DNA from 2 places in the Paenibacillus borealis genome. Region 1 is predicted to be linked to the other one. Evidence: riboswitches for the same ligand, from Rfam matches in the RefSeq annotation. Region 1 holds a riboswitch; the other holds the start of a gene.

Evidence for each region. A riboswitch is a leader RNA that binds a small molecule or an ion and turns the genes downstream of it on or off. The one in region 1 is predicted to bind glycine.
Region 2: another riboswitch for glycine. It lies ahead of gcvT (glycine cleavage system aminomethyltransferase GcvT); the one in region 1 lies ahead of PBOR_RS34135 (amino acid permease).

The regions. Positions count from the first base shown of each region.
Region 1 covers NZ_CP009285.1:8,016,269-8,023,985, reverse strand. The annotation lists gene PBOR_RS34160 (GntR family transcriptional regulator) at 25-1,110, opposite strand; gene PBOR_RS34155 (xylulokinase) at 1,392-3,005, shown strand; gene PBOR_RS34150 (L-ribulose-5-phosphate 4-epimerase) at 3,009-3,704, shown strand; gene araA (L-arabinose isomerase) at 3,745-5,169, shown strand; gene PBOR_RS34140 (hypothetical protein) at 5,151-5,339, opposite strand; glycine riboswitch at 5,580-5,659, shown strand; gene PBOR_RS34135 (amino acid permease) at 5,808-7,217, shown strand; gene PBOR_RS34130 (Crp/Fnr family transcriptional regulator) at 7,291-7,717, shown strand, end outside.
Region 2 covers NZ_CP009285.1:7,499,409-7,507,125, forward strand. The annotation lists gene PBOR_RS31920 (flagellar motor protein MotB) at 1-67, shown strand, start outside; gene PBOR_RS31925 (hypothetical protein) at 152-784, shown strand; gene gcvH (glycine cleavage system protein GcvH) at 918-1,310, opposite strand; glycine riboswitch at 1,495-1,591, shown strand; glycine riboswitch at 1,595-1,694, shown strand; gene gcvT (glycine cleavage system aminomethyltransferase GcvT) at 1,776-2,897, shown strand; gene gcvPA (aminomethyl-transferring glycine dehydrogenase subunit GcvPA) at 2,897-4,249, shown strand; gene gcvPB (aminomethyl-transferring glycine dehydrogenase subunit GcvPB) at 4,246-5,706, shown strand; gene PBOR_RS31950 (helix-turn-helix transcriptional regulator) at 5,804-6,577, opposite strand; gene PBOR_RS31955 (hypothetical protein) at 6,827-7,177, shown strand; gene PBOR_RS31960 (ABC transporter ATP-binding protein) at 7,381-7,717, shown strand, end outside.

The DNA of each region.
Region 1 (7,717 bases):
TGTGAATTTTTTTTGAAAATTCTGCTAATCCAGCACCCTAACCGTCTCTCCCTCAATCAGCACAGGCTGATAGTAGGTGCTGTTCCGCAGATCCTTTTTCCCCTGCAGCTTCTTAATGACCCATTCGGCGGCGTCACGGCCCATTTGTTCCTGCGGATGAGTTAGGGTAGTGAGCTTGATGCCTGCATTCTTGGCGATATAAGAATTATCCTGGCCGATGATTGATAAATCATCCGGGATCGATATGTCCAGCTGCCTGCACACATTTACGACTTCCAGGCCAACCTCATCGTTATAGCAGACAATAGCCGTTAATACCTCTCTGTTATCGGTCAGGAATTGCTTCAAGTTCTCTGACAGGGCCTGCTTAGACTCGGTATCGAAGGACAGCACCTGCTCAGGATGGAAGCGTAATTTGGCTTCGCCGAGCGCTTTGATATAGCCCTTCATGCGGTACTTGCCTTGCAGGTCATCCATTTTGGCGATAATACCGATCTGGGTGTGGCCCTTCGAAATTAGCTCTTTGGTCGCCAGATAACTGGACTGCACATCATCGAGGCAGAAGAAGGGTACCTCCAGTTCCTCGTAATAAGCATTGATCATGATGAATGGGACATCCTGTTCTTTGAACGACAGGTAGTAGGCGATATTCGGATTGTACAGATTGCTCTTCGTAGGCTCAATAATGAGACCTTCGACACCGAAGGACAGCATCATTTCCAGCGCCTTCTTCTCTTGGGCGACATCGTTATTGGTACTGGCGAGCAGCAGTGAATAGTTATCCTCGTTGAGTCTGCTCTCGATCCCGCGGATGATGGAAGGGAAGATGTAATCTGAGAGGTAGGTCGTGATGACACCGATGGTTTTATTATTGGGATTCCCTCCTGATTTGGAGCGGAACTGGTTGCTTACATAGGTGCCCGAGCCTTTCTCGCTTCTTAGGAAGCCCTCATTGGACAGCTCTAAGATAGCCTTCCGGACAGTCTGCCGGCTAACGCCATACGTATCCTGCAAGGCCAATTCTGTAGGGATTTGTTCACCCACGCTATACGTTCCTGATAGTATATTGCTTTTTATATCATCAAAAATGATCTGGTATTTGGTCTTCATACGGCTCACTTCTTTCATGGTTGTTCATATGCGAATCCACATGTCCGCAATAGTTGTACGTACACATTATAGTATGAATATATCGTTATTATAATCCGATGTCTACTATGTACCAGCTTTTCCGGGCAAATATGAATGGATCATTGTAAAATATGTAGGTATATCTTGTGTATAATGTTGACAAATGTACGAACAAAAAATATACTAAGTCTGTTAATAAAGGAAGCGCCTTCTTTCCATTTCTATTATAACAGTTTGGTTCAGAGAGGAGTAACGTGGGCATGGATCAGAACATCGGGCAAGCGATACTTAAGGGAGAAACTGCACTGGGTATCGAATTTGGATCCACACGTATCAAGGCAGTACTGATTGATCAGCGTTTCGGGACAATTGCATCCGGAAGCTTCGAGTGGGAGAATCTGCTTGAAGGCGGGTACTGGACGTATCATTTGACAGACATTATCAAGGGCCTGCAGGAGGCTTACCGTGAACTGAAGCAGGAAGTCCAGCAGAAATACGGTGTTACGCTTACGACCGTTGGTTCTATCGGGTTCTCGGCAATGATGCACGGATATATGGCTTTTGACAGCGCAGGCGGGCTGCTGGTTCCATTCCGGACCTGGCGTAATGCAACAACCGGTGCTGCGGCCAAAGAATTGACGGATATATTCCAATTCAACATTCCTGAACGCTGGAGCATAGCGCACCTGTATCAGGCGATACTGAACGGGGAAGAGCATGTGCCTCAGGCGGAGTTCGTAACGACGCTGGGCGGGTATATTCACTGGCTGCTGACCGGCAGCAAGGCGATCGGGATCGGCGATGCTTCAGGTGTTTTCCCGATAGATGAGGCTACGCAGGATTACAATGCAGCGATGGTTGCACAATTTGATGAACTCATTGCAGACAAGGGCTACCCTTGGAAGCTGAAAGATATTCTTCCTAAAGTTTATACTGCGGGTGAGCAGGCAGGGCTATTAACCGAAGCGGGTGCGTTAATTCTGGATGCGTCCGGGGACCTGCAGCCGGGTATTCCGCTGTGTCCTCCGGAAGGCGACGCCGGAACAGGAATGGTGGCTACGAACAGTGTCCGCAAACGGACCGGTAACATCTCTGTAGGCACTTCCGTGTTTGCAATGATCGTACTTGAGAAGGATCTTACAGCCGTATATCCGGAGATTGATATGGTAACGACTCCAGACGGCAGTCCGGTCGGCATGGTTCATGCCAACAACTGTTCCAGCGACATCAATGCCTGGGTCGGCTTGTTCCGTGAATTCTCGGAGGCGATGGGCTTTAAGTCTGACCCCGGCCAGTTGTTTAGTGTCCTGTTCAATAAGGCACTGGAGGCGGATGCTGATGGCGGAGGTCTGCTGAGCTACGGGTATTTCTCGGGTGAGAATATCACCGGGATCGAGAAGGGCCGGCCATTGTTTGTGCGTTCACCGGAGAGCCGCTTCAATCTGGCCAACTTCATGCGGACGCATTTATTCTCCGCTTTTGGCGCACTGAAGATCGGAATGGATATTCTGACCAAGCAAGAACAGGTATCCATCGACAGCATTCTGGCTCACGGCGGGCTGTTCAAAACTCCTGTTGTCGGGCAAAAAATCGTGGCCGCTGCAATGAACGTCCCTGTCTCTGTCATGGCAACAGCCGGAGAAGGCGGCGCATGGGGGATGGCAATTCTGGCTGCATACATGCAGAACAAAGAGCAGCAGGAGCGTCTCGACGATTTCCTCGATCACAAGGTATTCAAGGATGTTGAAGGGCAAGTCATTCATCCGGATGAAGCAGATGTTAAGGGCTTCGAGCTGTTCATGGAACGTTACACTGCAGGAATTGCGATCGAGCAGGCTGCTGTAGATCATCTGGTAGAGAACGGGAGGGGTTAATTTATGTTAGAGCAACTGAAAGAAGAGGTATTCGAGGCCAATCTGGATCTGCCTAAGCAAGGACTCATCAAATACACCTGGGGCAATGTGAGTGCGGTGGACCGCGCAAGCGGTCTGTTCGTCATCAAGCCGAGCGGCGTCAGCTATGACAAGATGAAGCCAAGCGATATGGTCGTTGTGGATTTCGACGGCAACGTAGTTGAAGGGGAAATGAGACCTTCTTCGGATACACCGACTCACGCGGTATTGTATAAGCATTATCCGGAGATCGGCGGTATCGTGCACACGCATTCGACCTGGGCAACCATCTGGGCGCAGGCCGGGCTTGATGTTCCCGTCATGGGCACGACACATGCCGATACCTTCTATGGCTCTGTACCGTGTACCCGCTTCCTGACGCAGGAGGAGGTTGACCGTGGTTATGAAGCGGAAACCGGGCATGTGATCATTGAGACCTTTGAGCAGCGGGGCATTGATATTATGGCGGTTCCGGCGGTTTTGCTGAAAGGCCACGGCCCGTTCACCTGGGGAAAGAATGCCCATGATGCAGTGATGAACAGCGTGGTGCTGGAGGAAGTGTCCAAGATGAACCATTTTGCCCGCGAGCTGAACCATTTCGCTGAAGAATTGCCGCAGCGGATTCTGGATAAACATTATCTGCGCAAGCATGGTGCAGGCGCCTATTACGGCCAGAAATAATACCCATACTATAATATCCAAGAGAAGAGGATGAACGAATATGTCAACAGTAAGCGCTAAGCAATTCTGGTTTGTTGTAGGATCACAGCATCTGTACGGAGAAGAAGCCCTCGGTGAAGTTAAAGCTCATGCGCAGGAAATGACGGATGCCCTCAATAACAGCGGTGTGCTGCCGTATCCGCTGGTGCTGCAGGACCTGGCTGTCAGCGCAGACACAATCACTTCGATTATGAAAGAAGTCAACTACCGTGACGAGGTTGCCGGTGTGATCACCTGGATGCATACCTTCTCCCCGGCCAAAATGTGGATCCGCGGAACGAAGCTGCTGCAAAAGCCGCTTCTGCACCTGGCTACTCAGTACAATGAGAGCATTCCTTGGGCAACACTTGATATGGACTTCATGAACCTGAATCAGGCTGCCCATGGCGACCGTGAATATGGCTTCATCAATGCCCGCTTGAAGAAACAGAATAAAGTGGTAGTAGGGTACTGGGAACGTGCTGAAGTCCAGAAGCAAATTGCCGAGTGGATGGACGTTGCCGTAGCTTATAACGAAAGCTTCAACATCAAAGTGGCCCGCTTCGGCGACAACATGCGTAACGTTGGGGTTACCGAAGGCGACAAGGTAGAAGCCCAAATTCAGTTCGGCTGGACAGTGGATTACTTCGGCATCGGCGACCTGGTTGCGTACGTGAACGAAGTGAAGGAAGAAGAAATTGATGCGCTGTTCGCCGAATATGCAGAGCTGTATGACTTCGATTACGGTTCATACAGCAAGGAAGCATGGGAAGCCAGCGTGAAGGTGCAGGCCAGCTACGAAATCGCCCTTAAACGCTTCCTTGATGCCGGAAATTACAATGCCTTCACTTCGAACTTTGAAGACCTGCACGGCATGAAGCAGCTTCCGGGTTTGGCGGTTCAGCGTCTGATGGCACAAGGCTACGGCTTCGCCGGCGAAGGGGACTGGAAGACAGCAGCCCTGGACCGCCTGATGAAAGTGATGAGCCATAACCTGAACACCGGATTCATGGAAGATTACACCTATGAAATGGCTGCCGGCCAGGAAGCGATTCTGCAGTCCCACATGCTTGAGGTTGACCCGAGCCTGGCAAGCAACAAGCCGAAGGTGCTTGTGTCTCCGCTGGGTATTGGCGACCGTGAAGATCCGGCCCGTCTCGTATTCGACGGCAAAGCGGGCGAAGGCGTCGTTGTATCGATGGCTGACTTCGGCACTCATTACAAGCTGCTGATTAACGAAGTTACTGCCTTTGAGCCGACGGTTCCTGCTCCGAACCTTCCAGTGGCACGAGTGCTCTGGCAGGTGAAGCCTAACTTCCAGGATGGAATTAAAGCGTGGATCGAGAACGGCGGCGGCCACCACACCGTGGTATCCCTCAATCTGACTACAGATCAGATCGTTACCTATGCCAAGCTGGTTGGCCTGGATTATGTAATCATTAAGTAAATAGCGGAATAATATCGTATCAAATGAGCGGATAGGCTATTGCCTGTCCGCTTTTTTTGCACATAATACAACAATTCCCCCGGCATATCGGCCCAAATCCAATATTGTTGTACAAAAGGCAGCATTTCTCTTCCTGCATGCGGTTTAGCGGGGAAATTCTTGTATTTCATACAACAATCCTCCCGAACACCCGAGGTTCTGCGCATCCGAGTTGCAATACGTACAACATTTATGACGCTGCAGTGCAGGGGCGCATACAGACACTCCTAGGCGGACATATAATGCAGGAGACTTTTATCACTGTTCAATACTCACATGCCGAGTAATATGTTAGAATATCAGAATGCATTAACGCTTCACCAATTTAATACATCACACGAGCTATGATTGCTATGGATCACACTATAGCAGGAGCAGCTTCTGGAGAGACTGCGGAGTTCCGCAGCGCCGAAGGGTTCACAATCTCAGGCAAAAGGACAGAAGAGTACGGAATTTGTATTTGTCATGCTGATTAATTACGATCAGCGGGGCAGGTAGCTTATTTTGATATTCTTATGAACCGGGAGATTGGATGATATCCAATCTCTTTTTGTGTTTCTTGGCAGCAAAGCGTTGTACACATTAAGGGGGAAAAGGCAATGGCACAGACAGAATTAAAGAGAGATTTGGCTAACCGGCATGTACAGCTTATCGCCATCGGCGGCACGATTGGTACAGGGTTATTCCTGGGATCAGGCAAAGCGATTCAGCAGGCCGGCCCGTCCATTATGATCACGTATTTACTTGTAGGGATATCCGTATTTTTTGTGATGAGGGCGCTGGGTGAGCTGCTGCTCTCCAAAGCGGGATATCAATCTTTTACAGACATTGCTGAAGACTATCTGGGGCCGCGGGCTGCATTCATTACGGGCTGGACCTACTGGTTCTGCTGGATTATGACGGCGATGGCGGATGTGATTGCGGTGGGCGTCTATGTGCAGTACTGGTTCGATATCCCGCAGTGGGTACCGGCCGTCATCTGCCTGATTATTCTGTTAGGACTCAATCTGTTAACAGTCAAAAGCTTCGGCGAACTCGAATTCTGGTTTGCGCTAATCAAAGTCGTCACGATTCTTGCCTTAATCGGTCTGGGGATTATTCTGCTGGTCATCGGATTCAAGACAGATGCAGGCTCGGTAACGGTCCGCAATCTCTGGGAGCACGGGGGCGTATTCCCGAACGGTGTTAAAGGCTTCTTATTTTCCTTCCAGATGGTTGTGTTCGCTTATGTCGGTGTGGAGCTTGTGGGTGTCTCGGCAGCAGAAACAGCAGATCCGGAGAAAAATATTCCGTCGGCAATTAACAAGATTCCTCTGCGGATTCTCTTCTTCTATGTAGGCGCGCTCTTCGTCCTGCTGTGCATTAACCCGTGGACCCAGCTCAGTGCGGCTGAAAGTCCTTTTGTGCGAACCTTCAGTCTGGTCGGGATTCCGGTTGCTGCGGGGATTATTAATTTCGTCGTCCTAACCTCAGCGGCTTCCGCCTGCAACAGCGGGATGTTCTCCACGAGCCGGATTCTCTATAATCTGAGCAGAAGGGATCAGGCCTCCCCGCAGCTCGGCAAACTGAACAGAAATCATGTGCCTGCGAACTCTTTATTTATCTCAACGCTTGTGATCTCGGCCGGGGCGCTGCTCAGCAAGCTTATTCCGGGTCAGGCTTTCGGCATCGTTACAACGATCAGCGCCATTTGCTTCATCTGGGTGTGGGGTGTTGTGCTCGTATGTCATATCAAGTATAAGAAGAACCGCCCGGACTTACATGCCGCGTCCACATTCAAAGCACCGTTCACACCGGTCATCAATTATGCGGTATTGACGTTGTTTGCCGCCATTCTGGTCATTATGCTGTTCGCAGAGGAGACCCGTCCGGCGCTGCTGTTCACCCCGCTCTGGTTCATCCTGTTGTTCATCTTGTATTCCATGAGAAGTAAGAAGGAGAAGAGTGATCAGGATACTAGTACCGGCGGCTATTCTGCTGTGAGCAACCCGGAGGGCAGCCAGCTGTAGTAGAATAGGGAGTAAATAAGCCCGAGTGCCAATAAAGGATGTGCGGAACGTGAAGCAGCTGTTACTCCAATATATGACCCGGCTAACCTCCCTCAGTGAAGGAGAGCAGCAGGCTATTCTGGATGAGATTCTTGTTGAGGAATACAGCAAGGGAACCGTTCTGCTTAGACAGGGGGAGGTTCCGGGCAAATGCTATTTCGTGCTGCGGGGATGCGTGCGGCAGCACAGCGTTGACGTTGCAGGCCGTGACATTACCTCCAACTTCTACACAGAAGAGCAGGCGATTGCCATCTTCAATGCTCATAAGCAGGAGGCCTCTTCCGAATACAGCCTGACTTGTCTGGAGAACTGCGTGCTGGTAGTCGGTGCACTGGATACCGAGCAGGACATGTACGCCAGACATACGCAGCTGGAGCTGATGACACGCCGGATGATCGAGGAGAATTTCGGGCAGGTGCAGGCGGAATTCGCCGCTTTCATTGCGGCATCCCCCGAAGACC
Region 2 (7,717 bases), 520 kb from region 1:
TGAAGGACGGCAAAAGAACCGCCGGGTCGAACTTATTGTCCTGCGGCAGCTTCAGGAGGAAGAATAACACGTATCCGCAAGCGAATCAGCTCAGAGATCAGCAGATGAGAAGGCACGGCAACCATTTGCTAATATAAGGAGATTGAACGCTATGCAGACTACAAACGGAACGACACCGGATGCCACCCGTTTTCTCTATTTTCTGCGGCAGCTGGTTTCGCTGATCATGATTGTTTTTGCTCAGGGAATAATTACCTTCTTCATTGGTTTATTATCTGTATTCATGATGTTCTTCTCCTCCAATTACTTCTGGGGGGACTTGGCTCATGTTTATCCACCCGATAAACTAATGTATATAGGCATTGACTTCCTCATGGCCGGCGCAGCCTTTGCCTTGCCTTGGCTCGGGGTCTGGTGGATGCTGTACGGGTTGTCCGAGGATGGACGTATCCGCTGCTTCCCGCTCCTTCTGCTCTTTGCTTACTTGACGTTTGTTATCCTCTTCCTGCAGATTAATCCGGTCTATAACCCGGAAGCCATGATCCCTTCCTCCGCCGGAGAATCCACATTTCTGGTTTGTATGGGTATGTCTGCCGTGGTGCTTTTCCCGTTTTATTCGGCTGGTGTGTATTACTTCGTGCTCAAACCCAATGCCCGTCCCAGAAAAAGATACCGGTTTCTATTGCTGTGCCTTATCTTTGCCGTTGCTGGCCTGGCTCTATTGCCCGCCCTTTGGCACTTGGCTCCCAGCATTTATCCGGGGCTGCTTAGCTTTCCGGAATGATACGTAAAGACAAAAAGACAGACCTCTCACATTAGTGACATCTAATGTAACAAGAGAAGCCTGCCGTTTTTAGCCGGTTAGTACATCCAGTTAAACCATTTATTCTAAAATCCGAGTACATAAACGCTTGAAACTATTCCCCAACCAATTCCTTATAAGCAGCCGCATCCAGCAGGCCCGACACTGCATCCGCGAACTCAACATCTAGCTCCAGCTCAAAAATCCATCCCCCGCCGTAAGGCTGGTCGTTGATCAGTTCCGGGCTGGATTCGAGTGCGTCGTTGATCTTGGTAACCTTGCCGGATACCGGCGAGTACAGCTCTGACACTGTCTTAACGGACTCAATGCTGCCTACGCTGTCGCCTGCGGAAATGGCTGCACCGACTTCCGGAAACTCTACAAACACGATGTCGCCCAATAAATGCTGCGCATGATCCGTAATCCCCACACGTACTACGCGTCCTTCACCCTGCTGTGCCCATTCATGCTCTTCGCTGTATAGCAGGTTGTCCAACACTTCACTCATTTCCAAGCCGCCTCTTTTCCACATTTGGAGTTCTAAATTTAGTTATAGCCTAAGTTATGACCTTGCCTAATGTCAATATAACTGACAGGAAAATTAAATTTGTCATCTTTTTGACGTTTTTTGATTGACAGCGTGCTTGTAAACCCGGTTTAATGGAGTCAGTAGAAAAACATATCGTTTGCGAATGATGGCATAGGGAGAGACTGACCCTCAGGGGACAGCGCCGAAGGAGTAAGCCCGGGATGGGTGAATCTCTCAGGCAAAAGGACCTTTGCCGGACGCATCTCTGGAGAGCATCCACAGCCTGCAATGCAGGAAACGGATCACCAACGGGGAAACCTGCGGGCAGGATAGCAGGGTAACTCTCAGGTACAAAGGACAGAGCGAAAGTCAATTTATGCGACTCGTGCATAATGGCTTTCGCCTGTCCTTTTTCTCATGTAATCAGACCAAGGGAGTGACAAGATGGAGTCTTTGAGAAGAACGCCTTTTTATGATCTCTATGCCGCTTATGCGGAGTCCAGATGCATTGATTTCGGCGGCTGGGAGCTGCCGGTGCAGTTTACAGGCATCGTTAAGGAGCATGAAGCGGTCCGCCAGCAGGCCGGACTGTTCGATGTATCGCATATGGGGGAATTCATGGTTGACGGAAACGGCGCTGAAGCCTTCCTGCAGCAGATGACCACCAATGATGTCAGCCGCCTTGCAGACGGCGCGGCGCAGTATACCCTGATGCTCTATCCGGGCGGCGGAGTGGTTGACGATCTGCTGGTGTACCGCCTGGGCCATGAACGCTACATGCTCGTCGTGAACGCATCCAATATCGACAAGGACTTCCAGTGGCTGCAGGAGCATCTCACCGCTGAATTCAGCGGTGTCAGCCTGAAGAATGTCTCGGATGAGACGCTGCTGCTCGCGCTGCAGGGTCCGCTGGCTGAGACGATTCTGGCCGAAGTGACCTCTGCCCCGCTCGCAGAGCTGAAGCCCTTCCACTTCATCGAACACGCCGAGGTCTGCGGCGTATCTGTACTGCTCTCCCGCACCGGCTATACCGGTGAGGACGGCTTCGAGCTGTACGCCCCCGCCCACACAGCGGCTGCACTCTGGAACGGTCTGCTAGCCGCAGGCGCACCGCATGGCCTGACTCCAGCCGGACTCGGCGCACGCGACACGCTTCGCTTCGAAGCCAAGCTGCCGCTGTACGGCCAGGAGCTCTCGGCGGATATTACCCCGCTCGAAGCGGGTGTCCAGTTCTTCGTGAAGCTGGACAAAGCGGATTTCATCGGCCGTGATGCCCTGCTGAAGCAGAAGGAAGCCGGCCTGCCGCGCCGCCTGGTAGGACTTGAAATGATCGACCGCGGGATTCCCCGCTCCCATTATCCTGTATATGCAGACGGTGTGAAGATCGGTGAAGTCACAACCGGCACCCAATCCCCAACGCTGAAACGGAATCTCGGACTTGCCCTGCTGGATGCTGCCTATACTGAAATCGGCACAGAGGTGTATGTGGAGATCCGCGGCAAGCAGCTGAAGGCTGCCGTGATCAAAGCACCGTTCTACAAAAAGAGCCAAGGAGTGAAGCCGTAATGAAGCACCGCTATCTGCCTATGACGGAGCAAGACCGCGCAGAGATGATGGAAACTGTAGGAATTCAATCTATCGATGAGCTGTTCGCAGATATCCCGCAGTCTGTCCGCTACCAGGGAACGATGCCAATGTCCGGTCCGCTGGACGAATATGCGCTGCTGCGCCATATGAAGGGTCTGGCTGACAAAAATGCCGACTTTGATACCCACGCCAGCTTCCTCGGTGCCGGACTCTATGATCACCACATTCCGGTTGTCATTAACCATATTATTTCCCGTTCGGAATTCTATACCGCCTACACCCCTTATCAGCCGGAAATCAGCCAGGGAGAGCTTCAGGCAATCTTCGAATTCCAGTCCTATATCTGTGAGCTGACCGGCATGAAGGTCGCTAATGCCAGTATGTATGACGGCGCAACGGCCTTCTCCGAAGCAGCCGTGCTTGCCGCAGGCGCCACCAAACGCAAGAAGCTGATTGTCTCCCGTACAGTTCACCCGGAAGCCCGCCAGGTACTGCGCACTTCCGCCAATGCCTGGGGCCTGCAAATCGTGGAAATCGATTATAAGGACGGGGTTACCGATCTTGCCAAGCTGGCTGAGGCCATTGATGCCGATACTGCTGCCGTTCTGGTTCAGTCGCCCAACTTCTTCGGCGGCATTGAGGATCTGCGCCAGATTGAGCCGCTGATCCATGCGGTCAAAGGCCTCCTTGTTGTCAGCGCGAACCCCATTGCACTCGGCGTTCTGGAAACGCCGGGCAAGCTAGGCGCTGACATTGTAGTCGGTGATGCGCAGCCGCTAGGTATCTCCGCATCGCTTGGTGGACCAACCTGCGGATTCTTCGCGGTTGCTGAACCGCTGATGCGCCGCATGCCGGGCCGGATCGTCGGCCAGACCGTTGACCGTAACGGCAAGCGCGGCTTCGTCTTGACCCTGCAGGCGCGCGAGCAGCATATCCGCCGCGAGAAGGCGACTTCGAACATCTGCTCCAACCAGGCGCTGCTGGCGTTATGCGCTTCCGTCTACTTGTCCGTCATGGGCAAGGAGGGCATGCGTGAGGTTGGCGAGCTGAACATCCGCAAGAGCCATTATGCTGCCGGACGGCTGGCTGAAATCACCGGTGCAGAGCGCGTCTTCACCGCCCCGTTCTTCAATGAATTTGTCCTGAAGCTCCCGGAAGGCAGCAGTGTCAGCGAAGTGAACTCCAAGCTGCTGAAGGAAGGTTATCTGGGCGGCTATGATCTGGGCCGTGATTATCCAGAGCTGGCCGGACATATGCTGGTTGCCGTGACTGAGAAAAGAAGCAAAACCGAAATTGACGAATTCGCCACTGCACTGGAGGGCTGTATATGAAACCGGAACAAACCCTGATCTTTGAATTAAGCCGTCCCGGCCGCTCGGCTTACTCATTGCCTCTATGTGATGTGCCGCAGGAAGAGAGCATCAGCTCACTGATTCCCGAAGGCTTGCTCCGCAGCGAGGCGGTAGTACTGCCGGAAGTATCCGAAGTGGATGTTATCCGCCATTATACTGCCTTGTCCCGGCGTAACTTCGGGGTCGATAACGGCTTCTATCCGCTAGGCTCCTGCACGATGAAATATAATCCGAAGATCAATGAAGATGTCGCCCGCTTCACCGGCCTCTCCAAGATCCATCCGTACCAGCCGGAAGAGAGCATCCAGGGTGCACTTGAACTGATGTATACACTGCAAAAGGATCTCGCCGGACTGACCGGCATGGATGCCGTCTCCCTGCAGCCTGCCGCCGGTGCCCATGGCGAATGGACCGGCCTTATGATGATCCGCGCCTACCATGAGAGCCGCGGCGAAGTCCGCACTAAGGTCATCGTGCCGGATTCCTCGCACGGTACCAACCCGGCCAGCGCCGCTGCAGCCGGACTCGACACCGTCACCATCCCTTCCAATGATAAGGGAATGGTCGACCTTGAAGCACTGAAGGCCGCTGTCGGCAGCGACACCGCCGCGCTGATGCTCACGAACCCGAGTACACTCGGACTGTTCGAGACGCAGATCGCAGAGATCGCTGCAATTGTCCATGAAGCCGGCGGACTGCTCTATTATGACGGAGCGAACTCCAACGCCATCATGGGCATCACCCGCCCGGGCGATATGGGCTTCGATGTGGTCCATCTCAACCTGCACAAGACGATGAGTACTCCGCACGGCGGCGGCGGTCCGGGAGCCGGACCGGTCGGCGTGAAGGCGAAGCTGATCCCGTTCCTGCCGCAGCCGTCGGTGGTGCAGAACGAAGACGGCAGCTTCTCGCTCGACTCGGGCGGACCGGAGTCTATCGGCCGCGTCAAAGCTTTCTATGGCAACTTCGGTATTCTCGTCCGCGCTTACGCTTATATCCGCACCTACGGTCCGGACGGGCTGCGCGAGGTATCCGAGAACGCTGTGCTGAACGCCAACTATATGATGCACCGGCTGGCGCCTTATTTCGAAATTCCGTTCCCGGGCATCTGCAAGCATGAATTCGTCATGTCCGGCAGAAATCTGAAGCAATACGGCGTGCGCACGCTGGATGTGGCCAAACGGCTGCTCGACTTCGGCTACCATCCGCCGACTGTGTACTTCCCACTGACTGTAGAGGAATGCATGATGATTGAACCGACCGAAACCGAAAGCAAGGAAACCCTCGACGGCTTCATTGAGACGATGATTCAGATTGTTAAGGAAGCGCAGGAGACACCTGAGGTCGTGATTAATGCACCGCATACCACAGAGATCAGCCGTCTGGATGAGACCCAGGCCGCGCGGAAGCCGGTACTGAACTGCTCCTGCGGCTAAGTACTCCGGAAATAAGCTGCATATAAATAGCCGGGCAAGCGATACGCTAGTATCCCTGCCCGGCTATTCTTATGTATATATGGGCTCAGCGCGCCGTCTATGGCGTAAGCCTTTTGACGAATTGAAAGCGGTCATTCACCCGCATTTTGCTGTAGATACTCTTCAGCATGTTGCGCACCGTACCTTCACTGATGCCCAGATCACTCCCGATGTGCAGCGCGCTTTTCTCGAGTAACCACAGCCTTGCTACATCCTGCTCCCGCGCCGTCAGCTTATAATCCTGTAGAGTGGCTTCCAGCCGGTACTGCTGCATCTCCGGGTTCTTCTCCATCCACTTCTCCATAACATTCTCGGCAATCTGCTGCACGAACGGAATGGCGAATTCAATCGGTTCTCCTCTATTAAAAGAAATGTCCACATATCCATAGACAGTATCATCGTCCTGCAGCGGAGCACATACACAGTTCCAATTCTGGAAGGTCTGGTCGGAATGTTCCGCCCCTCTCACTACGCCGATGCGATTCATCTCCATAGCCAAGGATACAGCATTCATTCCCGAGCGCTGCCTGGATAAGCTGACCCCCGGACGCAGCTCCGCCTGATCCATCTCTTCCCGGGTCACCGGAGAAGAACAAACCAGCTCCAGAATGGTTCCCGCCCTGTCCGTCAGAAATACGACATAAGGAATGGAGAGCAGCTGGCTTAATTTATTCATTTCACTGCGGATGGAAGATATCATGGCTCTATGATAGATATGCTCTTTGGATTCTTCTGGATAAGAAACCCCGGACTGCCCGCTATTTAATTCGATTTGCTCTGCATCAAGCGGCCGGAAAGCTTCAAGCTGCTGTGCTTCCAAATCTCCGGGCACACTCCAGGCTCTAGATTGTTCAAAGATTCTCAGGACGATCCACCTCCATTTTTACCAATTATTATATAACCGATTTTAAAAGAAAGTATTATAACATACAATCACCGAATATAGAACATTCAGCATTGGACCTGTAAATGAACCTGCAAGCGCTATAAAATAGAGAAATCTGCAATCAAACATTACAAGTGGAAACGGCCCTGCTGTCCTTTAATAAAGATAGTACCGTTTCAGCAAGGAGGTTCTACTTTGCTTCGCATCGGCTATATCTCGGCAGCTTTGAATCTGGCGACCGCCTTGGTATCATTCATGCGCTTCGGCAGTAATTATGCACTGGCGATCATGATAAGCCATACACTATTGCTCTTCTTGGGTTACCGGCTGCTCCGCTCCAAAAGCCATCTGGCCCTAATCCCCCTGCTCACCGTCAGCTGCTCCTTCCTGATGTACAACGTGGTCTATGTTCTATTGAAGCAGATCAACCTTGTAGACCTTTACGCTGTAGACTGGAGAGTGGAAGTTCAGCTGGTGCTGCCACTGTTAATAGGGTTACTCCTCAAAGCCATTCTCGAACGAAGCGGCAAATCCCGGTTAGTCTAGTTAACCAGGGTAGCCGCTTTTTTGCAGCATCATTCGCCATAATAATCTAAATAAATATATTCATTCGATGGATTATGATAGTTTTCGACATTGCCGCGGTGATATATTTATTCATACGTCTTTTACATAGATTGGGATTCACAAATTTCATCTGCTGCGAAAATACGAACACGCTTTCAAAGTGAATTACAGGAGGGTTAGCCTTGAGTATTATTGAAGCCAGAGGGCTGAGCAAGTCCTTTATGCAGGCTGTGAAGGAGCCGGGCCTTAAGGGGGCGGTTAAACACGTGTTCCTCCCCCGGCATATTGAGAAGGTGGCGGTGAAGCCGCTGGATCTGAGTGTAGAAGCTGGCGAGACGGTAGCCTACGTGGGCCCGAACGGTGCAGGCAAATCGACCACGATTAAGATGCTGACCGGAATCCTCATGCCTTCAGCCGGCACTGTTTCTGTAAACGGTATCAATCCGTACAAAAAAAGAATGGACAATGCCGCCCAGATTGGCGCCGTGTTCGGCCAGCGTACCCAGCTGTGGTGGGATA